Regions from separate parts of the Lysinibacillus sp. RC79 genome, predicted to be linked through region 2. Evidence: a T-box and tRNA genes for the amino acid it is inferred to sense, from the RefSeq annotation. Region 2 holds a T-box; the other holds one or more tRNA genes.

Region 1 (15,802 bases), on a different contig from region 2:
CTCTTTTGTTTCTTTTATAAGACTCACAAGCTTGTCGTCGAATTCTTTTTTTAATTTCCCCTTACTGCGGAAGAACATATTAATCCCTCACTCACAATTCTCGGCGACCTTCCATTGCCTTCGATAACGTTACTTCATCTGCATATTCTAAATCCCCACCTACTGGTAGTCCATGAGCGATCCGTGTTGTTCGAATGCCAGATGGCTTCACTAAACGAGAAATATACATAGCTGTTGCCTCGCCTTCAATAGTTGAATTCGTAGCTAAAATAAGCTCCTGAACAGCCTCATCTTGCAAACGAACTAGTAGGGAAGCGACATTAATATCCTCTGGACCAATACCATCCATAGGTGAAATAGCTCCCTGTAATACATGATACATACCATTGAAATCACGCATTTTTTCCATCGCAATTACATCTTTTGTATCTTGAACAACACAAATAATAGAATGATTTCGTTGTTTGTCCGTACAAATATGGCATGGATCTACATCAGTTATGTTGCCACATACGGAGCAGTAGCTTAAATTTCGTTTAGCATCAATTAATGCCTTTGAAAAGGATAAAACGTCATCCTCTTTCATTGTTAATACAAAAAACGCCAGACGAGCCGCGGTCTTCGGCCCGATACCTGGCAATTTCATAAAACTATCAATCAGTTTCGATATTGGTTCTGGATAGTACATTTATTTACCTCCTAGAATGGAAGGTTCATGCCCTGAGTGAATTTACCCATTGTTGCATTTGTTTTTTCATCTACTTTTTTCAATGCTTCATTTGTAGCAACAACGATTAAATCTTGTAGCATTTCGATATCGTCTGGATCTACTACTGATGGATCAAGATTTACTTCTACGATTTCACGTTGACCAGTTACACTTACTTTCACCATACCGCCGCCAGCAGAACCTTCAAATTGCTCTGCATTCAAAGCCTCTTGAGCCTCCATCATTTCCTTTTGCATTTTTTGCATTTTTTTCATCATACCTTGCATATTTCCCATTCCACGCATAAACATATTCCTCCTAAATGATTAGTCTTCAACAATTTCAATAAAATCTTTACCAAACAGCTTTTCTGCTTCCGTCACAAGCGGATCTTGTGAAGCAAGTGGTTGAGCATCGTCGATAAACGGCCCTTCTGGCACTTCTGCCGGTGGTGGCTCTAATAATTCTACTTCATGATCGGTCTCATTCTGAGATTTCTTCTGCTGCTGTAAGCCATGATCACGAATAAACTCTTCACGTAATTTTAACCAAGCCTCTTCAGGCGTACAAAGCATTTCGTACATAGTACCACTTTGCCCTGCAATTAATTGTGTGAATTGAGCTTTTAGGGATTGATTATCAGCAACCATTTGACAATGAATATCATACTTGAATTTTAACACAAAAGCACTTGAAGATGCCGCAACAGGTTCAGCCTCTGCTAAAAGAGCTGACTGAGATTTTTGCATTTGGCTTAATGCCTGTGCCCAAACCGATTTGATACGTTGCACATCTTGCTTTGTAGCATCCTTTAGCACCTCTAGAATACGACCTGTTGGTGCTTTATATCCATTTGGACTTTTAGCTCGAGGACGTTGCTCTTTTGGTGCTTGCGTTGTTTGCATAGGAGCACCGGCTTGTAATTGAGCTGACAGTTGTTGCACCACCTGCTCAAGTGCCACGATTTTTTGAGCAAGCTCAGGGCTCATCGCTACCTCACCTGAAGTGGTAGTTTGACCAACTGCCCCACCCGAAAATTGCACCATTTTAAGTAATGCTGTTTCTAAGTAAATCTTTGTATGGTGGGAGAACCGCATTTCTTGCTGTGTTTTCGCTAAAATATCAATGTAGCCATATAGCAAATCGGGTGCAAAATCATGCGCTAATGTAAATACTCGCTCCTCTGGTGATACTAGCTCTAATAATTCAGCCAAATCCTCACTTGTTTGCAGTAATAATAAGTCCCGGAAAAATGTAATCAGGTCCTCTGAAAGGCGAAGAGGATCTTTCCCATCCGCAATAAGCTGTTCTAATAACGCAAGCATTTGTGCGACATCTTTTACTTTTAGAGCTTCTGCTAATTCATAGAAAACTTCCTGACTAATAGAACCTGTAACAAGTAATGTATCCTCTAGCTTCAACTTTTCTCCACTGAAGGATACAACCTGATCTAATAAACTTAAAGCATCACGCATACCACCAGCTGCTGATTGTGCGATTACCTTCAAACCTTGCTCCTCAAATGGTAACTCAATATCCTCTAATACAACTTTCATGCGCTCAATAATATCATTGGTTGAAAGACGCTTGAAATCAAAGCGCTGACAACGAGAAATAATCGTTGCAGGCAATTTGTGAGGCTCTGTCGTTGCTAAAATAAATACAGCATGAGAAGGTGGTTCTTCTAATGTCTTTAAAAGTGCATTGAAAGCACTCGTAGAAAGCATATGCACTTCATCAATGATATACACTTTATATCTGCTACTAGCAGGAGCAAATCGAACTTTCTCAATGATGTCACGTATTTCTTCAACGCGTGAATTAGACGCCGCGTCAAATTCAATAACATCCGGGTGAGAACCTTCCGTAATGCTTAAACAAGTAGCACATTCATTACAAGGCTCATTTGATGGTGCATGCTCACAGTTTAAAGCCTTTGCAAAAATTTTAGCTGTACTTGTTTTCCCGGTACCACGTGGGCCGGAAAATAAATAAGCATGCGTTGTTTTATTCGCTAGGAGAGCATTTTGTAGCGTTCTTTTGACATGTGCTTGACCAGACATTTCTCGGAATGATTGCGGTCGATACACACGATAAAATGCTTGATACGTCAATGGTTTCCTCTCCTTTTCTTCATTATATAGAATAGTTCTATTATAGCATTTGCTTCATTATTTATAAAATAGTGTTATCGCTTTTCTAAAAATTCGGGACGATCTCTCTCACTTCCCATAGCGAAGGCTGATGTGAATCCTCCTTAAACGTTCTGGAGAGTACCCTTCCATCCCAACAAATATTGTAAAATCATAAAAAAAACGCATCCGCCTTTTGTAGACGGATGCGTTTGAATTGGCAATTTAATGCCGTGCACCTTTCTTCGACAGCCGCACATAAGCGTTACTCTTGTCGTTAGCTCAGATTAGGCAACCCCGCGGCACATGAATAAGACCACTTAATGCTGCTTCCTTCCGGACCTGACATAGTTCATGGGTATCCATTGCGCAGGACCCAATCGTCAACACTACGTGCAAAAGGCAGACCAAACAATACGGACAGCCTCGAAAAAGGAATTCAGTCTCGCTAGAGCGGATTGCGAGTTACAGGACACCGCTACCTTCCCACCTAGCACGGCAATATCTAGTATACTGGCTGTTTTCATAAATTGCAACTTAATACACATAATATTTGTGTGGAATATTCTATCAGCACTGTAAATAAGAAATTATAAAAAAAATAAAAAATCTGTTGACGCGAATTTTAAAATATGATAAATTTATTTTTGTCGATGAGACAACGTAACAAAACAACATGGAGGTATACCCAAGTCTGGCTGAAGGGATCGGTCTTGAAAACCGACAGGCGGGTAACACCGCGCGGGGGTTCGAATCCCTCTACCTCCTCCAGTTTTAAAATTCCGACTACGAATGTAGCCGTTTTTTTTTGCCTAAAAATTGTATGAAACACTTACTAGATGCCACTTCCACTTAGGTTGTGGTATTTTTTTATTGTAAAGTATGATTTTATAAACGGGAATAATCTATAGTATTATTTCATCTAAACAAATGCGCTTTCGTTTCGAAGTCACGTTCCGCCCCAACACAACATCTAAAGTAGTGGTACAATTACCTTTATTTCAAACACGCAAACGAGCTCTTTAGCTTACCTTTTCTTTGCTATACTGCTCCGTTAATATTGATTAGGGAGGATTTTTTTATGCACTCGAAATTTTACATATCTCGCGCTTCCCTCACTTGGATTTTCACAATTGCTCTGTTAACTGCTATCGGTAGTGAGATTAAAATAATGCCTTTCGCTGATACAACTTTTCGTTTCGGATTTGGAAGTATTATTTTCTTTTTATGCACACTGCTTAGACCTACACCTATCATTTTGGCTGGATTTACTACGAGCATCGTGACAACCATTTTTCGAGTTATCATTAATTACTCTTTACATGATGTTCCATTAGTCGATAGTTTACTAATACATTTACCTGCTGCTGCATTTTATATATTGTTTGCAATATGCCTACAAATTCTAAGCATTCATCAATATAGAGAAAAACCACTATTGCTTGGATTGCTAGTTGCGTTTAGTGAAGTATTCAGTAATTTAGTGGAACAACTATTTCGTTTTCTAATAAATTCTTACACTTTTTTACTCCTTCATGATTTACTTATACTATTAGCAGTTGCTTTATTACGTAGTTTTTTTGTTGTTGGTATTTATAGTTCCATTTTAATTGCTGAGCAAAAAAAACGTGTTCAGGAAATGCTTACGATCGGCTCAGATTTATATGTTGAGACACTTTATTTAAAAAAATCTATGAACCACATAGAAGCAATTACAGCCAGTGGGTTTGAATTATATAGACAATTAAAATCGCTAGGCTATCGTGCAGAAAGTTTACAGGCACTTCATATTGCCCAGGAAATTCATGAAGTGAAGAAGGATTCCCAACGCATTTATGCAGGTATTTCTAAAATTGTTGGTGAAAAGAGCTTCGGCTCCCTGAGATTGTCAGAATTATTACATTATATTGAAGATGGAAACAGTAAGTACGCTGATTTTCTCGGAAAAGAAATTGAGTTTAACATAAATATTGAAATCGATTTTCAAACGAAAGAACATATTGCATTGCTTGCACTTTTGAATAATTTAACAGCTAATGCTATTGAATCAATTGAAAATCAAGGTATCATTTCTATTGCCATTCAGCAGCAACAGGATGATACTGTAATAACAGTATGTGATAATGGGAAGGGCATTCCGCAAAGTAATCTCTCTATTATTTTTGAACCTGGATACACCACAAAATACAATGTAGACGGTGTCGCAGCAACAGGTATTGGGCTTTCACATGTTGTTGAATTAGTAAATAAATTAAATGGCTCAATATCCGTTGAATCAAACAATCAAAACACGATGTTTAAAATTGCAATTCCTACGCAAACTATTCAAACGGGAGAGACTTAAATGAGGTATTTTATTGTAGATGATGATCGTGCAAGTCGGGTCATGTTAAAGCAAATTATTGAAGATAGTGGCTTAGGTACAGTTATTGGTGAAGCACGCAATGGTGAGGACGCCATTCCACAAATTTTAATGACACAGCCAGAATTTGTGTTGATCGATTTACTTATGCCTAAGCTGGATGGGATAGCAACAGTCGAGCACCTTATTCAAAATCGTTTTGAGGGACAATTTGTCATGATTTCTCAAGTAGTGAATAAGGAAATGGTAGGTGAGGCATATGAGCAGGGTATAGATTTCTTTATTCATAAACCTATAAATCGTATTGAGGTTGAGAATGTTTTACGTAAAACAACTGAACAATTTCGCCTAAAAAACTCATTGCTTATTATTCGCCAATCACTTACAAATATTGATCTAAGTGAACAAATAAATCATAAAGCAACTTCACGCGATCATACTCAATCTATCTTAAATGATATGGGTATCGTTGGTGAGATCGGAAGCGAAGATATTATAGCTATCATCGAAACATTACTTGCTCATCAGCACAAAATTGCACCACTTCCACCATTAAAGGAGCTTTATGAGGAGATTGCAGTTGTCACAAAGGCTACACCAGATGAAATTTTGAAGGAAAGCAAAGCTATTGAACAGCGTGTGCGCCGTACTATATTAGCAGCGATGATAAATCTCGCCAATTTAGGTGTCGTAGATTATACAAACTCCGAATTTGAATATTATGCACCTCGATACTTTGACTTTAAAGAAATTCGTCTGCTTATGACCCAGATAGAAGATCACAAAAATCGCAAGGCAAAGGTTAATATTAAGAAGTTTATTCAGGTATTATATTCAGACATTTTAACTAAATTAAATTAATTTTCTCGGATTTTGTCGGATTTCATAAGTCCTCCGTATTATTAAAGTAAGGCAAGTCCTAAAAATTTTAATATTAGGAGGTACTAAGGTTTTGAAGAAGAAATTTAGAATCAGTTTAGCCACTCAAATTTTAGTCGGTTTGATTTTAGGGATTATTGTTGGCGGAATATTTTATGGAAGCCCAAAAATCGAAACATATTTACAACCTCTAGGTGATATTTTCCTTCATCTAATTAAAATGATCGTTGTACCGATTATTATTTCAACTTTAATCGTCGGTGTTGCTGGAACTGGAGATATGAAACAGCTTGGACGATTAGGCGGAAAATCGCTTATTTACTTCGAAATTATTACAACAGTAGCAATTGTAATTGGTTTACTTTCCGCAAACTTATTCCAACCAGGCGCGGGCATAAACATGAACGAGCTCTCTAAAGGAGATATTTCGAAATACGTTGCAACTACAGAAGAAGTACAGCATGAAGGACCATTTGATATTATTGTGGGCATAGTACCGACAAATATCATTCAGGCAATGTCTGAAGGTGATATGCTTGCTATTATTTTCTTCTCAGTTATTTTTGGTTTAGGGGTTGCTGCCATTGGCGAACGAGGTAAACCAGTATTAAACTTCTTCCAAGGGGTAGCAGATACTATGTTCTGGGTAACTAACCTCGTAATGAAATTCGCTCCAATTGGGGTATTTGGTTTAATCGGTGTAACCGTTTCCAAATATGGATTCGCTTCACTAATACCACTTGGCAAACTTGCTATACTTGTTTATGCAACAATGCTATTCTTTATTTTTGTCGTTCTTGGTCTTGTGGCCAAATTTGCAGGTATCAGTATCTTCTTCTTAATCAAAGTACTAAAAGATGAGCTGATTTTAGCGTTCTCAACAGCAAGTTCTGAAGCTGTATTACCGCGAATTATGTTGAAAATGGAGAAACTAGGTGCTCCAAAGGATATCGTATCCTTTGTTATTCCAACCGGTTACTCCTTTAACTTAGATGGTTCTACACTGTACCAAGCTATTGCTGCATTATTTATTGCTCAAATGTACGGTATTCACCTAAGCATTGGTGAACAAATTACGTTAATGCTTGTATTAATGGTTACATCTAAAGGGATTGCAGGTGTTCCAGGAGTATCATTCGTTGTACTTCTAGCAACTTTAGGTACTGTCGGCATTCCAATTGAAGGTTTAGCATTCATCGCAGGTATCGATCGTATTCTTGATATGGGACGTACAGTCGTTAACGTAATTGGTAACTCACTTGCGTCATTAGTAATGGCGAAATGGGAAGGCCGTTTCGATTCAGAGAAAATGAAAAATTACTTTAAAGAAAATGAAAATTTAGCATAAAAATTAAAAAAATCCTCACGATGTATGGATGGCATCGTGAGGGTTTTTTTAATTTGATCAATTATACCTCGGCATAATTGCGTCCGGAATCGGCTTTGTGCTTAGGCCTGCACGAGGGCCGACACGATGTCGGTCATTTCGGTAATGCCACAGGACGTGGCGTTTTTACCGATGCAGGTCAGTTAGCCGTTATCGCATGGATGCGATGATTTTAGGCTAACATCCTTTAAGAACTCCTTTCCGATTCCGTGACATCCGCCGGAGGTTTTAGGCCAACAGATGTTTTTTTGCGCGAAAGCGTAGCGTCAGCAGCATGATGTTGGTCACTCAGTCGTGTGTTGTTGCTGCCGCTTCGCTTTCGCACAGATAAATTGCCACAGGACGTGGCGTTCTTAGACTGAGTTCCTCTATTTCAGCGGGTGTTTGGACACCCGCTGAAAAGTAGCTTAAATCCGCATTCATCTCACTACCTAAAGAGGAGGGAGACTTCTGTAGCTGACGCTTTGCTTTCGCTACAAAAAACATTAGCTGAGAGAAGTTAAAACTTTATCTAAATAAGCGATAATAGATTCTTTTCCATTTGCATGTGCTTCTTGTGCGCGTATTTCATCTTTTTCAAGCTTTACCTCAGCAGCTGCAACAATTCGTTCTGCATCTTCCTGCGGCACGACAACGACACCGTCCACATCCCCAATAATATAATCACCAGGATGAACAGTAACGCCTCCAATAGCAATAGGAACATTTATTTTTCCACCACCGTTTTTATTGCCAGCTGCTACCGTTGTGCCAAGGGAGAATACAGGAAAATCTAGCTCACGAATAGCTGCAATATCACGAATAACACCATCTACGACAAAACCTTGTACACCAATACCCTTCGCTAATGAAAGAACAAAATCACCGGCAACTGCACGGTTGGTATTCCCTTTAGCGTCAATTACTAAAATATCCCCTTCTTTAGCAGCTCGAATGGCTTCCAATACTGCACCATTTTCACCATCTGGTAAACGCACTGTTACCGCACGGCCAGCAATTTTATAATGATCTGCTAACGGTTTAATATCACTACGTAAATTCGTATGTCCTCCTGTCGCATCTGAAACTGCAGTCGTTGGCAAATGCTTAAAACTTACTTCCACCTTTGTCATCTATAACACCCCTATTATGATTTATGAAAGCTTTACACAATTATTGTAAATAAAACTCATCTACTATTTCAATATAAATCAGAAAATTATGTAAATAAGGTGTTTGAGGAGTATCTATTACATGCCTTAACCTTTTCTCTAATTTTTGCAATTATTTTTTTCTTCTTTATGAAGCGTGTAAAAAAGAGAGAAATAAAATTTAAAAAATTGCAATCAATTATGCCGAGGCATAATTGATTGCGTCACCTATAGAGGTGGGGGACTTCTATACCTGTCGCTACGCTTTCGGTACAGAAAATAATTGCTGAAATAAGTTAAATTATTTCGGTAAAATGCCTTGATTGTTCATCTAATGCCTCTGCTGCAGTAGCAATTTCAACAAAATCATTCGTTGTTACATTAATTTGACCATTTGTTTTTTCAACTTTTTCAGCTATACGTATGATGCTTTCAGTGACTTGTCCAATCTCTCGCTCTATGCCCTCAACATTATCTTTTACTTCTGAAATAGATTGCTCCACCCTTACAGAAAGTTTTCTAACCTCTTTTGCTACAACATCAAAGCCTCGGCCATACTCACCAGCTCTTGCTGCTTCAATAGCTGCATTTAGTGCAAGTAAATTTGTCTGAGAAGCAATTTCTTGAATGGTCTTTACAATCCCTTTAATGGATTCCGCTTGCTTCTGTAGCTGCGCAAGATTTCTCACATTATCGGCAGACTCTTGTGAAACCTCTTTCACTGTTTTCAGTAAATCCTCGCTATTTTGAATACCAGCCTCCGAACGGCTATGAAGCTCTTTAGACATAACCTTTAATGTATCAGCTACACTAACAATTTCATTTTGGCGTTCAGTAATATTTGTTGCAATTTTCGATACGCCAATTACCTTTCTTGAATTATTAGCAAAGACAGGCATATAAGTAGCCTCAAGCCAAACTCTATTTCCCCTTGCATCCATTCTTTCGATTTTATCCTGATAGCTATTGCCAGCAGCTAAGTTTCGCCAAAATTTTCCGTGTTCTATGCTATTCGCAAATTCCGTTAAACAAAAATCCTTATGATCTTTTCCTATCATTTCCTCAACTTTATAGCCTAATGTTTTAGCAAAAAGTTCATTTACATAGGCGACTTTATGTTCCATATCAAAACGAATAATAGCTATATTTCGTTCAATTGCCAGCACTACATGATCATCAGTAACTTCTGTATCTATTGTCTGCATAATCTACACCTCTTTCATTGTATTAGCGAACTAAAATTTTTATGGTAATAAACCCAATAAAAATATTTATAAAGATTATTTATTGCAGAAAAAACATGGGTATATTACCCATGTTTTTTTAAAAATTTTAATACTTCTTCCGATGTAGTAGCTATACGAATAAGTGATTCTTGTTCCATGCGTATAAAACCTTCCTCGAGCATTTTCTTAAAATGTTGTAGAAGCCCATCATAAAAGTTATTTACATTATATAAAATTACGGGCTTTTCATGTAGTCCAATTTGCGCCCACGTAAACACTTCAAAATATTCATCCATTGTCCCACCACCACCGGGTAAAGCTATAAAAGCATCTGCTAACTCTACCATTTTGGCTTTACGTACATGCATAGACTCCACAAAATGAATCTCTGTTAACGAAGCATGTGCTAATTCCCGCTGCTGTAAATGAGTTGGCATCACGCCAATAACGTCTCCCCCAGCTTCTAATACTGCATCTGCAACTTTCCCCATTAGTCCTGTTTTCGAACCACCATAAACGACACCATGACCATTTTGAGCTAATACAGTTCCTAATTCGGCTGCTTTCTCTGCATAAATTGGGTTTATGCCTAAGCCAGAACCGCAATACACCGCTATTCTTATAACAATCCCTCCTACTCAAAAGACGTGACACAATAGGCTATATATTGTCTCACGTCTTTTGATCATTTATTTTCTTTAATTACTTGTTTCTGCACGTCGCTCCATTTTCGGCCAGAACGCCAAAATTTATCTTCCCATTGTTTTAGAAATATTAGCTTTAATCAACCTTCTACTTACGTAAATGACTCGTTTGTTTTAGCATATGACTGATGCGGCTCACAATTGATTCAATTGCTTCAGGATTTTTTAATAAATCATAATCATTGATATCTAAACGTAGAACCGGGCATGAATTAAAATTATTGATCCAGTTCTCATAGCGTTCATGCATTTCAATCCAATAATCATTCGGTGTTTGTTGCTCCATTGAACGTCCACGCTCTTGAATACGGCCAATTACATCATCAATTGGCCCCTCTAGATAAACAAGTAAATCTGGATGCGGGAAGTACGGTGTCATCACCATCGCATCAAATAAATTGGTATACGTCTCATAATCTGTTGGGCTCATTGTACCTTTGTCATAGTGCATCTTCGCGAAAATCCCTGTATCTTCGTAGATTGAGCGATCTTGAATAAATCCGCCGCCATATTCAAAGATTCGCTTCTGCTCCTTAAAACGCTCCGCTAAAAAATACACCTGTAAATGGAAGCTCCATTTTTCAAAGTCCTCATAAAATTTATCTAAATATGGATTCGTATCCACCTTTTCAAATGACGTACGGAAATTTAGCGCCTCTGCCAACGCCTTTGTCATCGTTGATTTCCCTACACCAACCGTACCAGCGATTGTAATGACCGTTTGTGGTGGAATATCGTATTTCTCTCTCAAATTCATTATTGCAAACTCCTTTGTTGTAACGTGTCCTTTATTGTTTGTAAAACATATGTCAAATCATTTGGATTTTTTACGAAATCAAGCTGATCACCATTAAATCGAATAATAGGAATTTCAGGATGCATCTTCTCAAAATGCTCGATAAAGGAATGATAATCTGCCACCAATTGCTCCATGTAATCTCGTGAAATCATTTTTTCAAATTCACGACCGCGCATCGCAATACGTTTCATCAACGTATCAACACTGGCATGTAAATAAACAACTACATTAGGTACAGGCATATCTTTCGTTAATATTTTATAGATTTCCTCGTATTTATCATACTCAGTTGATGCCAATGTACGCTTTGCAAATATTAAATTTTTAAAAATGTGGTAGTCCGCTACAACGGGTTTATCATGCGTTAAACGGAAACTTTTTATATCCGATAATTGTTTATAGCGATTACATAAGAAGAACATTTCCGTTTGGAAGCTCCATTCCTCAATGTTTTCATAAAACTTATTTAGAAAAGGGTTTTCGTCTACTATTTCTTTTAATAGATGGTAATTAAATGTCGCTGCAATCTCTTTCGATAAAGAGGTTTTACCAACACCAATCGGACCTTCTACCGTAACAAATGGAACCGTCACCAGAAGCTCCTCCTTTATGTTCTAATGGATTCTATCGTCAATTGCCTCGTCCTCGAGGTTTTTATAATCAGTGCTTTTCATTGTATCATAGTGAGAAAATGAAAAACAGAATCAAACTATTTCTCTATTAAGACAGATGATAAAAAACAAAAAAAAAAAAATAGACCCACCGAGGTGGGCCATCATTTATATAGCTAGTTAATTTTTCTCTACAGTCTAAAGGTATAGGAGATTCAATTAAAATTGCTTTTAGCTTTGTATTTCGTCCATACGACCACTGACACTAAAAGTAACGCTACATACATCCCGATAAAGCCTAAAATCGCATAGCTTGTGTACGCTACGACAATTCCTGATAGTAGACTACCTGCTGAGCCACCGAGAGCAACCCAAACATCTACCGAGCCTTGTGTTTTTGCGCGGCTGTGAATCGTCGTTGAGTCAATAATAATCGCTGTACCACTAATCAAGCCAAAATTCCAACCTAAACCTAGTAATATGAGGGCAACCGTTAGCCAAAGTAAAGAATCACCTGGAGCAAATGCTGCAACCAAACCTGCCGCTGCCAAAATAACCCCTGAAGCAATGACGACAAAAGTTCGTCCCACTTTATCGACGAGCAGACCTGTTCCAAGGGATGGTAAATACATCGCTGCGACATGCAATCCTATGACCATCCCAATAGCACTTAAACTGCTTCCATGTCCCTGCATATGAATAGGAGTCATTGTCATAATAGCGACCATAATAACATGAGATAAAACTAATACAAGCGCTCCTATGAAAATTCCAATACGATTTACATGACTATTTGTCGTAGCAGACGCATCAGCCATTTTACTTTGTTGCTTATATTGCTCAGCAGCAATGGCCTTTGCAATTAATAATGGATCTGGACGAAGAAAAATAAATAGCGTAAGACCTGCTAAAGTATATGCAACAGCGGCTAAAATAAATGGGCCTACTAATGCGGGCATATTGAGTGCTTTTGCGACTTCCCCCATAGGCGTCACTAAATTAGGCCCTGCAACTGCTCCGAACGTTGTAGCTACCATCGCTATACTTGTAGCTGTTGCACGTTGTTTTTCATTTGCTAAATCGGTTCCCGCATAACGTGCCTGTAAATTTGTAGACGTTCCCGCGCCATACACAAATAAAGCTAAAAATAACAACACGATACTGTTCATATTAGCCGCAATAATCACACCGATTGCACCTATACCACCTGCTATAAATCCAAACGATAAACCATACCGTCTACCTAAACGCTGTGAAAGTTGGCCGACAATAAATGCTGATAATGCAGAGCCAAGGGTAAATAGGGCAGAAGGTAAACCTGCAAAGCTTTCTGTTCCTAACATATCCTTTGCTAGTAATGCTCCTACTGTAATACCTGCGGCTAGCCCTGCTCCACCAAATATTTGCGACATCAGCACGATTAAAAGAGTACGCTTATATAGCTTTTGTTGTGCGTTTGTTGAATGGACATATTGCTCCATTGTTATTGAAGATTTATTAACCATAAAACACCTCTAAACTGTTCATAATTATAATTTAACTCGCTGTAAACGCAGTGCATTTAAAACGACAGATACTGAACTAAAAGCCATCGCTGCACCTGCTACCCAAGGAGCTAGTAAACCGATTGCGGCAATTGGAATACCTAATGAATTGTAAGCAAATGCCCAGAATAAGTTTTGTTTAATGTTTCGCATTGTTTTACGACTCATGATGATAGCATCCGCAATACTGTTTAAATCGCCACGAATTAGCGTAATATCCGCTGCTTCCATAGCCACGTCTGTACCGGTACCAATCGCCATTCCTATATTCGCTGTCGCAAGTGCTGGTGCATCGTTAATGCCATCACCAACCATCGCTACTTTTTTACCTGTAGCTTGCAGTTTTTTCACTTCATTAGCTTTGCCTTCTGGAAGAACTTCAGCGATTACATAATTCACACCAACTTCTGCTCCAATTGCTTGTGCTGTACGTTCATTATCACCAGTCATCATAATCACCGTAATGCCCATCGCTTGTAGACGACTAACCGCTTCTTTTGAAGTACCTTTCACTGTATCAGCAACTGCTACTAGACCAGCATACTGACCGTTAATTGCAGCTAACATGGCAGTTTTACCATTTCCCTCTAATTGCTCCATTGTTGGTAGAATATCATCAATATGAATACCGTATTGCTTCATCAATTTACGAGTACCGATGACAACGCCTTGACCAGATACAGTCGCTTGCACACCGTAACCTGGTATTGCTTCAAAGAATTGAACATCTCCTAGCTCAATATCGCGATCAACAATTCCTTGAACAATTGCTTCTGCTAACGGATGCTCGGATTGCTTCTCTGCTGCACCAATTAACGATAAAAAATGTGCTTCGTCTTGATTTGCCGCTAGTATGACATCCGTTAAAACAGGTTTACCGTGTGTCACTGTACCTGTTTTATCAACAACTACTGTATCAATGCTTTGCGTTTGCTCTAAATGCTCTCCACCTTTAAATAAAATACCAAATTCCGCTGCACGACCAGAACCCGCCATAATAGATGTTGGTGTTGCCAATCCGAGCGCACATGGACAAGCGATAACGAGAACTGCAATTAATACTTCAAGTGCTGGCGTAAATTCACCAGGTCGTACCCAAATAATCCAAATTAAAAACGTGACAATCGCAATGCCAACAACGATTGGTACAAAGACGCCCGAAATTTGGTCTGCTAAACGCTGGATTGGCGCTTTGGAGCCTTGTGCATCTTCTACAACTTTAATAATTTGAGCTAAGGCTGTATCGCGACCGACTTTAGTCGCTGTCATTTTAATAAAGCCATTTTTATTAATAGTAGAACCGAATAATAAATCACCTTGCTTTTTATCAACAGGTAAACTTTCCCCTGTTAACATCGATTCATCTACAGCTGTCGTTCCTTCTAATACCTCACCATCAACAGGAACTTTTTCACCAGGTTTCACTAAAATAATGTCACCAATGACTACTTCTTCTAATGGTACTTCTTTCTCTACATCGTCACGAACCACGATGGCCGTTTTTGCCTGAAGGCCCATTAATTTTTTGATTGCTTCAGATGAGCGACCTTTCGCTTTTGCTTCAAATAATTTTCCTAATAAAATTAAAGTAATCAATACGGCACTTGTTTCAAAATATAGGTGTGGGGCATGATGTGACCCCACAGTAATAATTGCTTGATATACACTATAAAAATATGCCGCAGATGTTCCCATTACTACAAGTACATCCATATTGGCACTACCATTACGTAAAGCTTTGTAGGCTCCCACATAAAATTGCTTCCCGATGATAAATTGAACAGGAGTAGCCAACACCATTTGTACCCACGGATTCATTAAAAATTCAGGGACATATAAAAATGATGTAAATGAGAAATGTCCTACCATCGTCCACAGTAATGGTAATGAAAGAATAGCCGATAAAATAAATTTTTTTTGCTGTTGTTTGATAGCCTGCTCACGATGATCCGCAGTTTCTTGCTCATCTGCTTTTTGATGAGCCTCATATCCTAATTTCTCAACCTTTGCAATAATATCTGCAATCGCCACCTCAGATGGGTTAAACTCAATTGTTGCTTTTTCGAGTGCTAAGTTTACGTTCGCAGAGGACACACCTGCTAGTTTATTTAAACCCTTCTCTATACGTGTAGCACAGGCTGCACATGTCATGCCCATAATGTTGAATTCCGTTTTTTGTTTCACGACACCATAACCAAGTGCTTCAATTTTCTTTTCAAAGTCTTCTTCATTTAATTTTGTCGGATCATATTTAATGGATGATTTTTCAAGAGCTAAATTAACGGTCGCTTGTTCTACACCATCCATTTTATTTAAACC
Region 2 (15,802 bases):
AAAAATAATTTAAAAAAGAAAAAAGTAGTATCTTCTGAGTCTGACCAAGCTGCTCATACTTGTGGGCATGATGGACATACAGCGATGCTTTTGGGTGTAGCGAAAATCTTGACTCAACACAAAGACAAAATTAAAGGAAGAGTGCTTCTCGCTTTTGAACAAGGGGAAGAAATGGGCGGAGGGATTTATAATCTCTGTAAACGATTACATGAAATCGGAGGAGACGGAATTTGGGGTATCCATTTAAAATCTGATCTTCCGACTGGGAAAATATCTGTTGATCCAGGCCCAAGAATGGCAGCTTCTTTTGTTTTTGATGTCTTAATAAAAGGAAAAAGTGGACATGGTTCAAGACCAGATTTGTCAGTTGCTCCATTAGACTGTTTTACCGATTTTTATAACAATTTAAGAGCGATGAGGTTAAATATTCTAGATCCTTTTAAAACAATTACCTATTCAATTGGAACGATTAATTCGGGTTCAGTAGCAAATATAATTCCGGAAAGTTTACAGTTCTCAGGAACAGCCAGATTTTTAGATTATAACCAAGGTACCCATGCAGCAAATGGATTTAAGAGAATCCTAGAAAAAGTCTGTGACCTGCATAATTGTACCTATGAATTTATTACAGAACCTAAAGAATCGGATTTAATTGTCTACAATCAAAAAGATTGTGCTCAAATTGCGATCGATGCAGTGAAAAATGCAATTGGTACAGATGCATTACATTCAATCCCCGCTTGGATGGCATCAGAATCATTTGCGTTTTATGAAAAATACTTCCCAGGTGTGTTTGCATTCGTTGGCATACAAAACCTCGAAGAAGGGATTGGGGCCGAACACCATAATGTTTACTTTGACCTAGATGAAGATGCTTTAAAACTAGGTGTGGCGGCTACTGTACAATACACAATTGATTTTCTAGATAGTGAAAAACAAGTTCATTTTACTCCTGATAAAAGAGATATAACTAGTCTATTTATTGATAACGGATTCCAGCAATTAATAAATGAATAAAATTTATTTAACTTCTTTCAGCAAATGTCTTTTGTACCGAAAGTGAAGCGTCAGCTACAGAAGTCTCCAACCTCTATAGGTGGTGAGTTAAATGCCGATTTAAGCTTCTTTCAGCGGATGTCCAAACACCAGCTGAAAGAAGTTAAAGCCTCCGGCGGATGTCACAGAATCGGAAAGGAGTTCTTTGTGCAAGCACAAAGCCGATTCTAGACACAATTATGCCGAGGCATAATTGATTAAAAAGGAGATAGGAAAAATGACACAAAAAAGGCTCTGCTATTTACTCTCGTTCATTGCATATTTCGGAATGCCTTTAGGAGTTCCTTTTATTAAAAGTACCGAACCATATGTCTTAGGTCTTCCATTTTTATTATTTTGGATGGTTTTATGGATCTTTTTAGGAACAGGTTTAATGATTTTAGTACATCGTATAAATCCTGATGCAAAAGAGGAGACGGAATAATATGATCATTTCAGTTGGAATCATTGCAATTTTCTTAGTGATTGCTTTATTTTTAGGCATTACGGCAAGTAGAGGTAAAGATATGAGCCTAGAACAATGGAGTGTTGGAGGCCGTGGATTTGGATCTATCTTCATCTTCTTATTAATGGCTGGTGAAATTTATACAACTAATGCATTTTTAGGGGTAAGTGGTTGGATGTATGGAAAAGGTGGCGTAGCATTTTACAATATCATGATGCTGAACTATGTAATTGCTTACTGGTTAACACCTAAAATATGGGCTTATGGAAAGAAACATAGTTTATTATCACAATCTGACTTTTTTGAAAAGGCATATAATAGTAAAATTCTCGGCATGCTCGTAGCCGTGGTAGGGTTAGCAGCTCTAATTCCTTATTTAATCATTCAATTAAAAGGTCTTGGCATTATCGTTTCTGAAGCTTCCTATGGAGCGATTGATCCGAAAATAACAATTTGGATTGGCACAATTGCAATGATTGCTTATGTTGTGGTTTCAGGAATTCATGGCTCGGCTTGGACTGCTGTTATGAAAGATTTTCTTATTCTTGGTGTCGTGTTATTCCTTGGTATCTACTTACCTATACATTATTATGGTGGAATTCAACCAATGTGGGAAGCAATTGAAGCTGTTAAACCAGGGTTTCTAACACTTCCAGACTCAGGTTTTAGCACCTCATGGTATATTTCAACGATGATGTTAACATCTTTAGGGTTTTATATGTGGCCTCATACATTTGTTGCTACGTTTTCAGCGAAAAATGGAAATGCCCTAAGAAAAAATGCGATTATGCTTCCTATCTATGCATTATTTTTATTATTTATCTTATTTGTTGGAGCAGCAGCAATTTTACAAGTTCCAGGGTTAGAAGGAGGCGCTGTGGATTTAGCTTTATTTAAAATCTCCACGCAAACATTTAATCCAGTCATCGTTGGCTTTATTGGAGCAGCAGGGTTATTAACTGCAATTGTTCCAGGTTCATTGATTTTGATGTCTGCAGCTACATTACTTGCGAAAAATGTTGTAAAACCTATTCGCCCTCAAACTACCGATCAACAAATTGGTATCATTGCTCGCTATTCAGTTCCAGTGATTGCACTTGTTGCACTTTACTTTACTTTTAGTGGTGGTGGAGCAATTACGTTATTATTCTTAATGGGGTATGGTCTAGTTACTCAATTTGTACCAGCGGTTGTATGTAGCCTTTTGAAGAAAAATCCATTAACTTTACAAGGTGTGTTTACTGGGATTATTGTGGGTGTTACGATTGTAGGTTGGCAAGCAGCTACAGGTGCTCATCTAAGTAAGCTGTTCCCAAGCTGGCCATCCTATATACAAGATATCAACATTGGTTTCCTTGCATTGAGTGTTAATATTTTAGTAAGTTTAATTGTAAGTGCATTTACAAGGAAAGTAACTGTTAAAAATGATGGAATTACAAATGAGGAAACAGTAGAAAACATTTCATAGTATCATTTGTGTTTTCGGAATATTTAGTTTTTTCAAAAGAGCCAAAATCAATTTAACCATATTCTCAAAAGTTCAAGTAGGAGATTTACTATTTTTATCTGGTCAAATTCCTGTTAATCCGTTATCAAATGAAGTCGTAGAGAATGATATTGTAATTCAAACCAATCAAGTTATAAGAACATAAGGGACTATTTTAGAATCCCAACAGCTTTCAATTAATAATCAGGAATATAGCTAATATTTGGGTGATCATCGCCCAGCAAGATCAACGGTAGAAGTGAGTCGTCATCCAAAAGATGTACTCGTTGAAATTGAAGTAATCGCATGTTTAACAATTTAAATGTAAATTTGCTTGAGAAGAATCCATTTTAATCAAGCATGTAAAAATGGATTCTTTTTAATTCAACTATAAGGATGACAATTTTATTTAAATTAATAAAAGAAGACATCGAAGCAAAGTTTAAATTTTGATATCCTTTTACAGCTGTTTTGTCTCAATATTATTAGTATACTTTTCATTGAGACGTAACTTCCTATAATTTATATTATGTAAACTAAAATTATTTGGCGTGGAGGAGGGCTTGGATACGTCAACTACCCATAATATCTGTATATGGACAAGAACTTTTAGACACTTTATTTTTATGGACAAATGAAAAGACATGCTTTAAATAGCTCTGTGTATAAATTAATAAGACACGAAATTTAAAATCATCTTTCTCGATAAGCCTTTTTTAAAAGTTAAAAGACAGAACCTTCAAGTATGGCTCTGTCTTTTAACAAATTGAGGAATTGTCAAATTAAAATGAGCAAAGGTTCAAAATTATAAGAGATGAATCTGTTATGTTAAGTGGAATGTATAGATATATAGAAGTAATTAAACTTTATTAACTACTAAAGAACATTAAACAATAAACAGCAGGTCTCCTTATGTATTCTTTATCTTCTTTCTTTTCACCGAATGTGATAATATCCATAATTTAATCTCCCCGTCCATTTTTCAATTTTAACATAAATATCCAATACTCATATATGAGTTATTCAACAATTTGGTGCTTTCCATGAAGAAAGACGCTTTCCTTATTTCAGAAAAGCGCCCGTTTGTGGAATAGTGGAAAATGCGAGCTGCAAAATGTCATTTCTTAATTTTTTCTAATGCACCCCATCCTTGATTATAGTAACATCTTTTTTAGTCTCGCTAAATTTCCTTTAAGAAATAAAGCATTTTTTCAATTCCACGGCGTTTACTCCACCCGATACTATTTAAGCATCTGTAAATCGAGAAAGAGGTAATATAATTACCTGTTAAAGGATATCTAAAATAGCTTTTCCCTGTTATTTATTTTGGTGCAATTACTTTTTTACCACCCATGTATGGTCTTAAAACTTCTGGAATTACTACGCTTCCATCTGCTTGTTGGTAGTTTTCTAAAATAGCAGCAACTGTACGTCCAATAGCAAGACCTGAACCGTTTAATGTATGAACATATTCTGGTTTTGCATTTGGCTCACGACGGAAGCGAATGTTCGCTCGTCGTGCTTGGAAATCCTCAAAGTTAGAGCAAGAAGAAATTTCACGGTACATGTTTTGTGCAGGAATCCAAACTTCTAAATCATATTTCTTCGCTGAAGTAAAACCTAAATCAGCAGTACACATTTTTAGTTTACGATACGGTAAGCTTAGTAATTGCAGTACTTTTTCAGCATGACCTGTTAACAACTCTAGCTGTTCATATGACTCCTCTGGTTTTACAAAGCGTACTAATTCCACTTTGTTGAATTGGTGCTGACGGATTAAACCACGTGTATCACGGCCCGCAGAGCCTGCCTCTGAACGGAAGCACGCACTATAGGAAGCGAAGCCTTGTGGTAAAGCATCAGCCAGTAAAATTTCATCACGATAGAAGTTTGTTACAGGTACCTCTGCCGTTGGAATCATGAAATAATCTGTTTCCTCTAATTTAAATACATCTTCTTCAAATTTAGGAAGATTTCCAGTACCCGTCAAGCTATCACGATTAACAATGACAGGTGGTAGCATTTCCTCATAACCATGCTCCTCTGCATGTAAATCCATCATAAATGTCATTAATGCACGTTCTAAACGAGCTCCAAGCCCGCGGTAGAATAAGAAACGGCTACCTGTTACTTTTGTACCTCGTTCAAAGTCCACAATCTTCAAATCTATAGCAAGATCCCAGTGTGCTTTAATTTCAAAATCAAATGTTGGGATTTCGCCCCAAGTATATTCTTCTACATTGTCGTCCTCTGTTGTGCCTACTGGTACAGATTCGTGTGGAATGTTTGGCAAGCGCATCATCATATCTTTAAAGCGCTCTTCAACATCATTTAGTTGAACATCTAGCTCTTTAATTTCATCGCCTACTTGACGCATACGAGCAATAACCTCATCTGCATTTTCCTTGTTGCGTTTCATAATTGAAATTTGCTCAGATACTTTATTTCGTTCTGCTTTTAATTCTTCTGTTTTAGCAATTAACTCACGACGCTTTGCATCTAAATCCTCAAAGTCATCTAAGTTTCCTAAATCTTCATTACGTGTTAATAGCATTTCTTTAATTTCCGCGAAATTATCACGTACGCGTTTAATATCTAACATAAGTCATACCTCCAGTAGTATAATGACATTGCATCCATTAAGTCTTGGTGTAATTGCGTTACAAGCTAAACTCGAATAGCTCCGTTTTGAATAAAAATAAACACAAAAAAGCCCCCATCCCTAAAAAGGGACGAGAGCTACCCGCGTTGCCACCCTAATTGATTAGGCATATACCTAATCCACTTATTTCATAACGGCATTTCAGCCGGCTACAGCCTACTTACATTACTTCGACTGTGCAACTCCAGGACGGATTCACAAGTGCTTCTATCAGCTTCCACCAACCGCTGACTCTCTAAAAAAAACGTGCTTGCTACTACTTCCCATCATCGTGTTCAGTTATTTAAATTTTAACCATACTGTACTATATGAAAACAGATTTTGCAAGCCATACCATAGGATACAAAATATTCTAGAATTCTTGAATCACCGGTTAATTCCGGATGAAATGCACAACCCAATAAATGACCATTTCGCGCTAAGATTATTTTCCCCTCATATTCAGTAAGAATTTCAACATTTTTCCCGACTGCTTAAATATGAGGAGCCCGAAGTACAAAAATTCGCTTATATTACTTGAAATATTTTTTACCCTTTTTAATTCTTGTAAAGGTTATATTTTGCTTATTTCCTGTGTTATTTTGCTAATCATATTTAAATAATCAGCTTTTTTATTTTCCCAATAAGTAATATATGTAGTTTATTTGTTCGTCCATTGAATAAATATTTGCAGCAAAATGAGCTGGCACATCTGATCTTATAGGTAAGAGTTCAATATCTGAATCTCTTAATATTACTAATAGCATTTTTTCTTTATATTCACGTAAGCGCATTACTTCAGATATTTCATGCATACAATTGACTGACTTAAAATAATTATCGCTGATAATACTAATTACAAAATCATGTCTACCAATCGAATGCATAAAGCTTTTTATACTATCTTTAAATTTAAGCCCACGAATATCTCTATTTACATATTCCAATTTGATAAGATTGTATAAACCATAAATCCACCTACTATTAAGTTCCCTATAATTATAAATAGTAAGTTTCCTTGTAATTTAGTATTTTTCTTTTTCCCTAATCCACCTAATGCAGTAATCCCTATAAAAAATGACAATACAGGATAAATAAAGATAAAATATTTACTGCCGTTCAAATTGGGACCGGCCATGTTGAAGGTAATAGGAATCTCATCCGATATATTTTGTACACCAATAATTGAAAACACAAAAAACAAGGCACAAAATATCCAAGGAATTGTACTTACTGACTTTTTAGATTTATTCATAATAATCTCCATTCTCTCCCGTGTCCGCTTCACGACACAAACAGTAATGAAAACGAGTGAGCGGAACACTTTATTTTTTTAATAGATTTTTCAATTAATTGCGATCTTTATTTAGCTTACTTTTTTCAGTAATATTTATTAATTTCGTTTTCACACTACTCTTCCCCAATTAAATAGGCTCACCATTTATTGTTTTAGCATATAACTTGCTAGTTACGATGCCCAAGCATAAAATAATAACAACATCATATATGCCTACTATCGAACCTGACCATAGTACTCTTGGAACTGCTGCAATGAGTACCAGAATCATTCCACCTAACATCCCCAATAAACTTGATACACTCCGCTTTATTACTTGGAGCTCTGATTGCCAACTATAATTTACATATCTTAAATTAATAGCAATTCCGTATACTGCTGAAAATAATGCAAATGCACATGGAAGAAGTACTAATATGATGGAATCAAATAATGTTGCTCCAAACACTCTTCCGATTATTATTCCGTTTATAATCGTAAGAGGTATTGTAACCGTAAGATTAACAAGTATCTTACTCTTTACAACCATTTCTTTCGACAATGGAAAAGTTTTGATCATCCAAATATTTTTACCTTCAAGTGAAATAGACACGCTACTTGTATTTGATAGACATACCATCAATGACAATATATACGGTGTTATTTCATACAGAATCTCTACTGTATTAATATTATCTAACGGAATTTTTTCCATCACTTTTGTGATTGAAATCATTAAAGAAATCGTAAAAATAACCATCATGATCATTCCGAATGCTTTGTTCATTAAGTACATTGCGGACGAAAATAGTCGCTTGATTTCTTTCACATATAATGCTTTTAAAATACTTGATCTTTTTAATATTTTTACTTCATATTTTTTGTTACTACTCATTGATCGAATTTTAGTATTTAGTCTTTTGTATACAAACGAAAGACCAATAATGAAAATCACTGTTAATACTAATGAAACTGCTATATATATAAGAAAATCTTCCACTTTTCCTGTTTCCAGTATTTTATTATACAAATAAAACATTGGATACACTTGGTTAAACTGATTCAATACATTTGTTAATATCAATTTCATATCGCTTGAATCAAATTTATAACCACTCAATGTTGGTGCTAATACTAAAAATAAAAAAATACACATATAGCTAATTGAAGAAAACGCACGAGAATATTTTGCTCTCGATGAAACTTCTAAAACTAATATACTAACAATTGACGCTACAATTGATGGTACTAATGCAACTGTAAGTATTCCAATCAGTATCTTTATCCAAAAAACTCCGCTTACTGTTCCTGTAAAGAAATATACTGCTCCCATTAAAAGCATGATTATTAAAGATACTACCGTATTCAAGAAATATATATAAAAGAATCTACTTACAACTATTATTGATGTTTTAATAGGAAGTGACATTAATGTGTCATAATCTCTTTTTCCAAATAACTCATCACTAGCATTAAAAAATGCTATAAATAATGATATAAGAGTACTCAATAAAAATGAAAATGCAAGTATGTGTTCTCTCATATTATATTCATTCAGCATATATCCAAGACTTGTAAAATACGCTAGCAAGATAACAATCGGAAGAGATATACCGATAATAACCATTTTATCACCAATGCTGGCTTTACCTTTTAGGGTATTAAGTCTCGCCTGTGAAATAATCCTAACTTTTAGAAGAATAAGAAAATGACTCATCTTTTAACTCCTTCATAAAGAACTCTTCCAATGTTTGATTTTGTATTATTTCATCCATCGTACCACTATAAACTAGCTTTCCACGATTAATCATAGCCACCTTATTACAAAGCTTTTCTGCAACATCTAAGACATGTGTTGAAAAAAATATTGCATTCCCTTTAGCAGTCATTTTTTTCATTACCTCTTTTAAAACAACTACTGCTTTTGGATCAAGACCTACAAATGGCTCGTCCAGAATCAAAAGCTTTGGTTCATGAATAATAGCTCCAGTTATTGCTAACTTTTGCTTCATTCCGTGAGAATAAGAGGATATTAGATTCCCTAGACTTTCTGTTATTCCAAACATTCCAGAATATTCTTTTATTCTCTTTACTCGAACATCTTCCGGCACTCCGAAAATATCTGCTACAAAATTTAAATACTGGATTCCTGTTAAATGTTCATATAATTCGGGACTATCAGGAATATAAGCAAATTTCGATTTGCATTCAAGAGGCTTTTTCTTAATAGAATGCCCATCAATGTAGATATCGCCTTCCTCAAAATTTAGTATTCCTACTACTGATTTGATCGTTGTACTTTTCCCAGCTCCATTATGACCTATAAATCCAAAAACATCGCCATTTTCAACACATAAACTTATGTTATCGACTGCTATTTTTCCATCTTTATACACTTTTGAAAAGTTTTTAATATCCAGGATTCCCATTCTTTCATCTCCTTATCTTATTATTACCGATCGGATTCTTATCTTTATCTAATAGCTTCTACAGCTAAGTAATCCCCCTTGATTTTAGTTTGAAAGTCATTAAATTATGTCTCTTTGTTTCTTTTGTTATATTACAAAAGAACATATATTAGTCGAGGTCAATATATCTCTGCAAAAACGTCCATTTTCCCCTCTCCTATCTATTTAGTAATATTGGTAAGCCAGCAGCTATTACAATAATTCCGATTAAAATTAACCAAGCAAGCGGATTTGCACAATTCATTGTCCAGCCAACTCCAAAACGTTTTTCTAAGAACAATGAGGGATCTTTTCGATTAAAATAAAATTGACCAAGCTTCCAATAATGATCGTCATCACGATTTATCACTGTACCATCTGTTGTTCTTACATTTTTCACACGACTTCCACCCTGCCCAGTTGTAATGGCAAGTACAATCACACCAATAATCATGATTGCTGTAATCATTAACGAAATTACAGTCATATAAGTTGTTAAAATCGAATAAATAAATGATAGCTGGATTACACTAAAAAGAGCTGTAAGCAAGATTCCACTAGCAATTAGGAAAACCGACCATCTTCTACGAAAAATAATGTTTTGTTCTATTGATCCATCTGGATTTTGAGCATTCAGCTGTTGTTTTGATCTACCAATCATCCAATTAATAAACATGAATAAAGCAATCATATAGATTTGTGTTATTGGAATGATTAAGACAGATCGATATGATTTTTCTGCCCAATTGGTAACCACACCAAAGAAATCATATTGCATTGGAATCCGTTCAGGGATTCTTCCATACTGCGTAAAGGTAATAAATAGCGTGACAGCTACTAAAGCAAAAGCAATTAAAAACCAGTAATTAGAATGAATTAATTTTTGCTGATAAAAATTTGTTTGTAGTACAATCTTCTGTTGTCTTTGTTCATTCCATTTCTCCTTTTCTTTGAGTTGTTTCATTTGCTTATGAAACACTAGATAGATTAAAAATGAAATAATCATAAAACCAAGTATAGTGATCGATAAAACAATCCCCATTGTCTCTCCATCGTTTGGAGAATACTTTCCTACGATAAAATAAAAAATAAATAGTATAACAATACTAAAAGCTGTCATAGCTGAAGCATATTGTTTTCGCATTTTTTTTAGTTTTTCATCCATATAGACATCAGACGGAATAGAAACTCCAAAACTCTCTGTACGTCGTGTCCAATACGGCATACCAATCAAACTAATAAAAATAGGTATGAATAAAATAATTGAAATCCAAATGATATGATCCATCGGTTAGCTTTCCCCCTCGTGAACATATGAAGTAAAAATCTCTTCACAAAGCTTCATAAAATCTTCTTTATTTACATCCCGACAAATGGCCTCTGCAATAAGGGGATGTAATATTTCTTTCATTTCTTCCTGAAAAGATACATCTGCCTTTGGAACTCCCTCTGGATTAACCACAACTCCTTTTTGACGATGATTTAAAATAAATCCTTTTTGTTCTAGCTCTTTATACGCTTTGTTCACCGTGTGTAAATTGATTCCTAAATCTGCTGCTAATGAACGAACAGATGGTAATCGTTCACTTGGAACAAGCTCCTGCTTTGCAATACCTGCAATAATACAATGCATAAGCTGTATATAAATTGGTGTTTTAGACTCAAACTCTAAATGAATAATCAAAGGGATCCACCCTCCTTTCTGTATAATGTATGTTATATTTGTAATATAACATACATTACCAATATAGCGAAGAATTTTCATAAAAAGTCCTTAACTGTTTTTATATGACAGTTAAGGACTCTTTTTCATTGTATTAGGAATCATTATTATTAATATAAACAGTTATTAATAATAAAAGAAAATTAAAATTTAACACAGCTTATTTTAAAAAAGTTGATAAGGAGAAATACTCCATATCAACTTTTTATCCTTTGTTAAGATAAGGTATCAACCAGCTTAGTTTGTTCACACTTATGAATAATTTTTATGAATATTGGACAAATCTACATTAAACGATAATTAGCATTATTTAAACGAATAATCTCCTTGTGAACGATAAAATATGGGAAACATCCGATAATTAGAAAGTTGTGACCAAGGTATTTATATTATGTAAACTAAAATTTTTTGGCGTGGAGGAGGGCTTGGATATGTGTACTTCCCTTGTACAATGTATATTGTATATGGACAAGAACTTTTAGACACTGCCACAAACCCACTTTCTTTGCACGAGGATTTTAAAGTGTTTTGATTCTTTGGACAAAAACTTTTAGACACTTTATTTTAAATGAGGACAAGAACTTTAGACATTTTATTTTTATAGACAGATGAAAAAACATAAATTTTAAATAGCTCTGTGTATATGGTCACTAAAGGCAAATTAATAAGACACTAAAGTTTAAGTAATTTAAACTTCACTTCATTTGTAAAAGGTCAGATAGTTTTGGACACTTGAGACAAATAGTTTTGGACACCAAAAATTTACATGAGGAAATATTGTATTTATCATTTAATTTCTAGCTTCAAAATTCTTTCTGTCCTTAATAATAAAATATTTTTCCTTGATTTTAAACCTTTAGTTTTGGACTTCTTAAATTTTTAAAAATTTTAGGGACAATTAGTTTTAGACTACTTTTACATATATAATTAAACTTTACTGTACAGCACTCTATATTATTTTGAAAATAATAAAAGAAAAGCATGCTTTAAAACATGCTTTTCTTTTATTACATATAATGCAGCCCCGGTATCACTTAAAACTGCTAGCCATAGCGTAAGTCATCCAAGGAAAACCAACACTAAAGCAATAACCTTAAAGATAATGTTTAGTTTAATAATCATTAAAGCTTTAATTTAGAGTAATTAAATGTGTGATCTTCCTTATTTTTAAATGGACTGCTAGCTTTAGTTGGTTTGTAATAAAGAATAAAAGGGTATTCAATCCCTATTTAACAACAACAAATGCAAAACCTCCATTTTAGCTAGTATTGATTGGAATTTTACAAAAAATTCGATCAAATAAATGAGCCTTATTCAACTAAAGCCACAATCATTTCACCTGCTCTTTTAATCCAAGATTCTTAAGTAAATATATCCAGCGTTCATGTAGACAATCTTTTTTTTCAAACAGTACGACTTTATTTCAAAGACACAACGATCTTACTACACGCTTTTTATTTATCCCACACTCTCATCTGCTAGTACTACTATTTTTTATTACCAAATTAGCCGTTTCACTCGGATGGTTAAGAGGAAAATGATGACCATATGGAACAAAATCAACCTTACCAAGATGCGAAGGAGCAGAATAGCCTCTGTCATAATCCCCCCAAATAATGCGAAGATTATACTTTGTTACTTCATTCAAATCACCTTGAACGTTTTTCAATAGTAAACTGTTAAGCTGAACCGTAGTATTTAAAATTCTAGGAGAAGTAAAACTGTTACTTATTTTTTCAATATAATGTTCAGGGATGCTCTCCGTACTTTCAAATAAACCATTACTTAATAAATAACGCTCTATCAAATTAGTAGTTGCCAATTTCAATGTCCATTTGTTCAAAAATTGAGGAACATTTATCGATTTAGCATTTTTTTTAGCAACAGGTGGCTGAAGTAAAGTAATTGTATACTTCTTATCTATGTACTTTTGTACTAATGCTTCCAAAAGAATATACGCACCAAATGAATGGCCAATTAGATGGGCACCGTTAGTAGCTTTCTCCAATAACTTTTTCACTACATTCAAATAGATATTTAAAAGATTTTTCTCTCGTTTAAAAGGAGAACGTCCCAAACCTGGAAGGTCCATGATCCATACAGGTCGACCCGTTTTTTCATGAAGCTCTTTCCCTAAAGGAAATAAATCCTCTCCATCACTTAATAAACCATGTAATAAAATAAACGGTTTACCCTCTCCTTGTGATTGGTAAATGGTAGTATTATTACATAATGTTCGTTTAAATAAATGACTGTGCTGGCCATTTTGATACATCATGCGATAATCCAGATCAGCTATTACGGCTGGGAAAAATTTCATTACATTTGTCTCCTTAAACCAATCTTCTCCCATAATCTTTTTCGCTGAACCATTTGAAAATGTTCGATTTGTAATAAAGTTCAGCCCATCAGCAGGAATTTGGGTTATTTTGCTTACGCCACTATTCATAAGTGCTTTCATAAATGGCAATGGGGCAGAAATTTTAGGTGCAGTCATATTCATACTTTCTGACATAGCATCTAATAATTCTGAAATATTCTGATCATGTTGTTTATCTTCAACAAGTGTATATGTTTGTATAGTTGGTTGTTCCAATCTGAAAACCTGCACAATAAACTTTGCTAGTTCATCGTTTGCAATAAGTGGTAATCTATATTCCTTACCTCCAGGGATCACTGGCATGAGCCCCTTTCGCATACTCTTCACAAGCAAGCCTAAGCCTCCTGTTTGCTCCGTACTCCCTGTTTTACTACTACCAACTACAGTTGGTGGATTAATTACTGAAAGCGGATAACCTACTGTTGATGCCTGCTGACGGATATAAAGATCTGCTAAAAACTTTGTTCTCTCATATGGATTTTTTATTTTCAAAAAATTGTTTCCTTCTTTAAACACATCTATCGCAATCTTGCTATTTTTATCATCAAAGGGACTCATATAGCCTACAACATGAATAAATTGTTGCAATCCCTTCAATTGATGAATATTTTTAGCGAATTCACTAATATGTTGGGCACCATTCAAAAATACGGAAGCTGCCTCTTTGCTTGTCGCTTGAATATCCATGGGGCCTCCTGCGTGAATAATCACATCCGTTTTCAATACCCTCTCCTTATCTTCAGCACTTAGACCTAAGTCTATTTTCGTCAAATCACCTTCAATAAAGTGCATAACTGCCTCTTTTAAGATACCTCTTTCTTGATAAATGCGTGTTGCTTTACTTTTCGATCTCACTAATAGAAGAATTGTAACATGCTCTTTGGCTAATTCCTTCACTAATTGCTTTCCAATAAAACCTGTTCCACCAGTTAAAAATACTGTTCTCATATAAATCCTCCTTTTAGTACTATTTAGTACTAATCTGATGTAAAAAAAATGCTTCTTTTATCGAAGCAAGTTAAAAAAATGTTCTGCTGTTTTCATGATTACAGTTGCATCCTTCAGTGTTTCTGAAATAAATAGCGCTCCTTCAAGATTTGTAATAAAAAGAGATGCAACCTCGTCAATATTAATTGTCTTTCTAAATTCACCATTCTCTACCCCTTGTTTAAGTAATAGAGAAACTTTCGTTTGTAATCCTGCAAAAAAAAGACCTATTTTTTCTTTTACTTTTGTGGCATTTGTAGGGCTTTGAATATAAAGCGTAATAAATGGACAGCTCCCCTTATATTCTCTCGTCTGAACTCCTTGTGATAATTGCTTTAAAAACAGTTGGATACGATCTTCTACTAATAATTGGTTTTGAGATAGTAAGCCATCAATTGCAGATTGATACATTTCAATCCAATAATCAACGACCCCTTCCAACAATTCTTCCTTATTAGAGAAGTGATAATACACATTAGACTTTGAAACTTTGCTTACACGAACTAATTCATCCATGCTTGTATAAGCAAACCCTTTTTCTAAAAATAATGTTGCAGCTACTTCAATCACACGTTTTTGATTCATTAATTTTACCCTTGTCATAATTAGTACTGTACAGTACTATAATAAGTGTTGCAAGTATTTTTGTTAGTTTAATAAAAAAATTGATCAAAAAAGCTATACTTTAATTGATTTTACTGCTAAAAATTAATCTCATTTTGAACAAAGTTGAACTGAACCCCAAAACTGTTTTGGATGGCTTGCAATTTTTCACTTGTGTTTTAACGCTAGGTTCATATATTTTTGAAAAGAAAACAAATATGTTTTTTTGGAAGATACATACGAATTTATTTTTGTAGTTACTAAATTGTTTAGAGGAGATGCTTTTATGCCCATTTCAGTACAGCATATTCGACATGCTACATCAATTATCTCAATAAATGGAAAATGATTACTGATTGATCCGATGTTGAGTGAAGCTGGTAAACTTTCACCTGTCCCTTTCACTAGAAATTATCGCAGAAATCCATTGACTTCATTGACTGTTTCACTTCACATTTTCGAAGATGTAGATGCTATCCTTCTAACACATCGTCATGGCGAAACATCGAATTGTAAGTTGTTACCATTAAGCTTCACTGTAACTTCTTTACTTGCAGCATTTGCACTCGCCACACTTGCAAAACATAAAAGTCCAAAACTATTTGTCCATTTTTAAGACAATTAGTTTTGGACACTAATATTTAACAATCCTTTTATATCAAGCATTCATAAGACATTCATTAAGTCTAAAACTATTTGACTTTTTACATCATTATCAAAACGTTTAGATTTATAAAAAATTATTTGATTTTCATACT

The links. A T-box is a leader RNA that pairs with one kind of tRNA and senses whether it is charged. The one in region 2 lies ahead of serS (serine--tRNA ligase), so its partner is inferred to be a tRNA-Ser.
Region 1: it has a tRNA-Ser gene. The T-box ahead of serS (serine--tRNA ligase) is inferred to sense a tRNA for this amino acid. The anticodon was not compared.

The regions. Positions count from the first base shown of each region.
Region 1 is NZ_JBGCCD010000048.1:12,952-28,753, reverse strand. It holds gene ABH968_RS26490 (YaaL family protein) at 1-78, opposite strand, end outside; gene recR (recombination mediator RecR) at 92-688, opposite strand; gene ABH968_RS26480 (YbaB/EbfC family nucleoid-associated protein) at 700-1,014, opposite strand; gene dnaX (DNA polymerase III subunit gamma/tau) at 1,036-2,823, opposite strand; RNA gene ffs (signal recognition particle sRNA large type) at 3,073-3,340, opposite strand; tRNA gene ABH968_RS26465 (tRNA-Ser) at 3,520-3,612, shown strand; gene ABH968_RS26460 (ATP-binding protein) at 3,923-5,185, shown strand; gene ABH968_RS26455 (response regulator) at 5,186-6,064, shown strand; gene ABH968_RS26450 (cation:dicarboxylate symporter family transporter) at 6,156-7,430, shown strand; gene ABH968_RS26445 (RraA family protein) at 7,955-8,581, opposite strand; gene ABH968_RS27880 (methyl-accepting chemotaxis protein) at 8,896-9,804, opposite strand; gene ABH968_RS26430 (LOG family protein) at 9,909-10,436, opposite strand; gene ABH968_RS26425 (deoxynucleoside kinase) at 10,618-11,286, opposite strand; gene ABH968_RS26420 (deoxynucleoside kinase) at 11,286-11,921, opposite strand; gene ABH968_RS26415 (MFS transporter) at 12,155-13,444, opposite strand; gene ABH968_RS26410 (heavy metal translocating P-type ATPase) at 13,469-15,802, opposite strand, start outside.
Region 2 is NZ_JBGCCD010000009.1:86,488-102,289, reverse strand. It holds gene ABH968_RS11250 (amidohydrolase) at 1-1,017, shown strand, start outside; gene ABH968_RS11245 (DUF3311 domain-containing protein) at 1,274-1,480, shown strand; gene ABH968_RS11240 (sodium:solute symporter family protein) at 1,482-2,969, shown strand; partial or broken gene ABH968_RS11235 (Rid family hydrolase) at 2,989-3,309, shown strand; gene serS (serine--tRNA ligase) at 4,309-5,589, opposite strand; T-box leader at 5,713-5,928, opposite strand; gene ABH968_RS11225 (hypothetical protein) at 5,940-6,101, opposite strand; gene ABH968_RS11220 (TIR domain-containing protein) at 6,261-6,575, opposite strand; gene ABH968_RS11215 (hypothetical protein) at 6,563-6,883, opposite strand; gene ABH968_RS11210 (putative ABC transporter permease subunit) at 7,053-8,621, opposite strand; gene ABH968_RS11205 (ABC transporter ATP-binding protein) at 8,590-9,327, opposite strand; gene ABH968_RS11200 (DUF1648 domain-containing protein) at 9,530-10,639, opposite strand; gene ABH968_RS11195 (GntR family transcriptional regulator) at 10,643-11,035, opposite strand; gene ABH968_RS11190 (alpha/beta fold hydrolase) at 12,546-14,402, opposite strand; gene ABH968_RS11185 (TetR/AcrR family transcriptional regulator) at 14,460-15,026, opposite strand.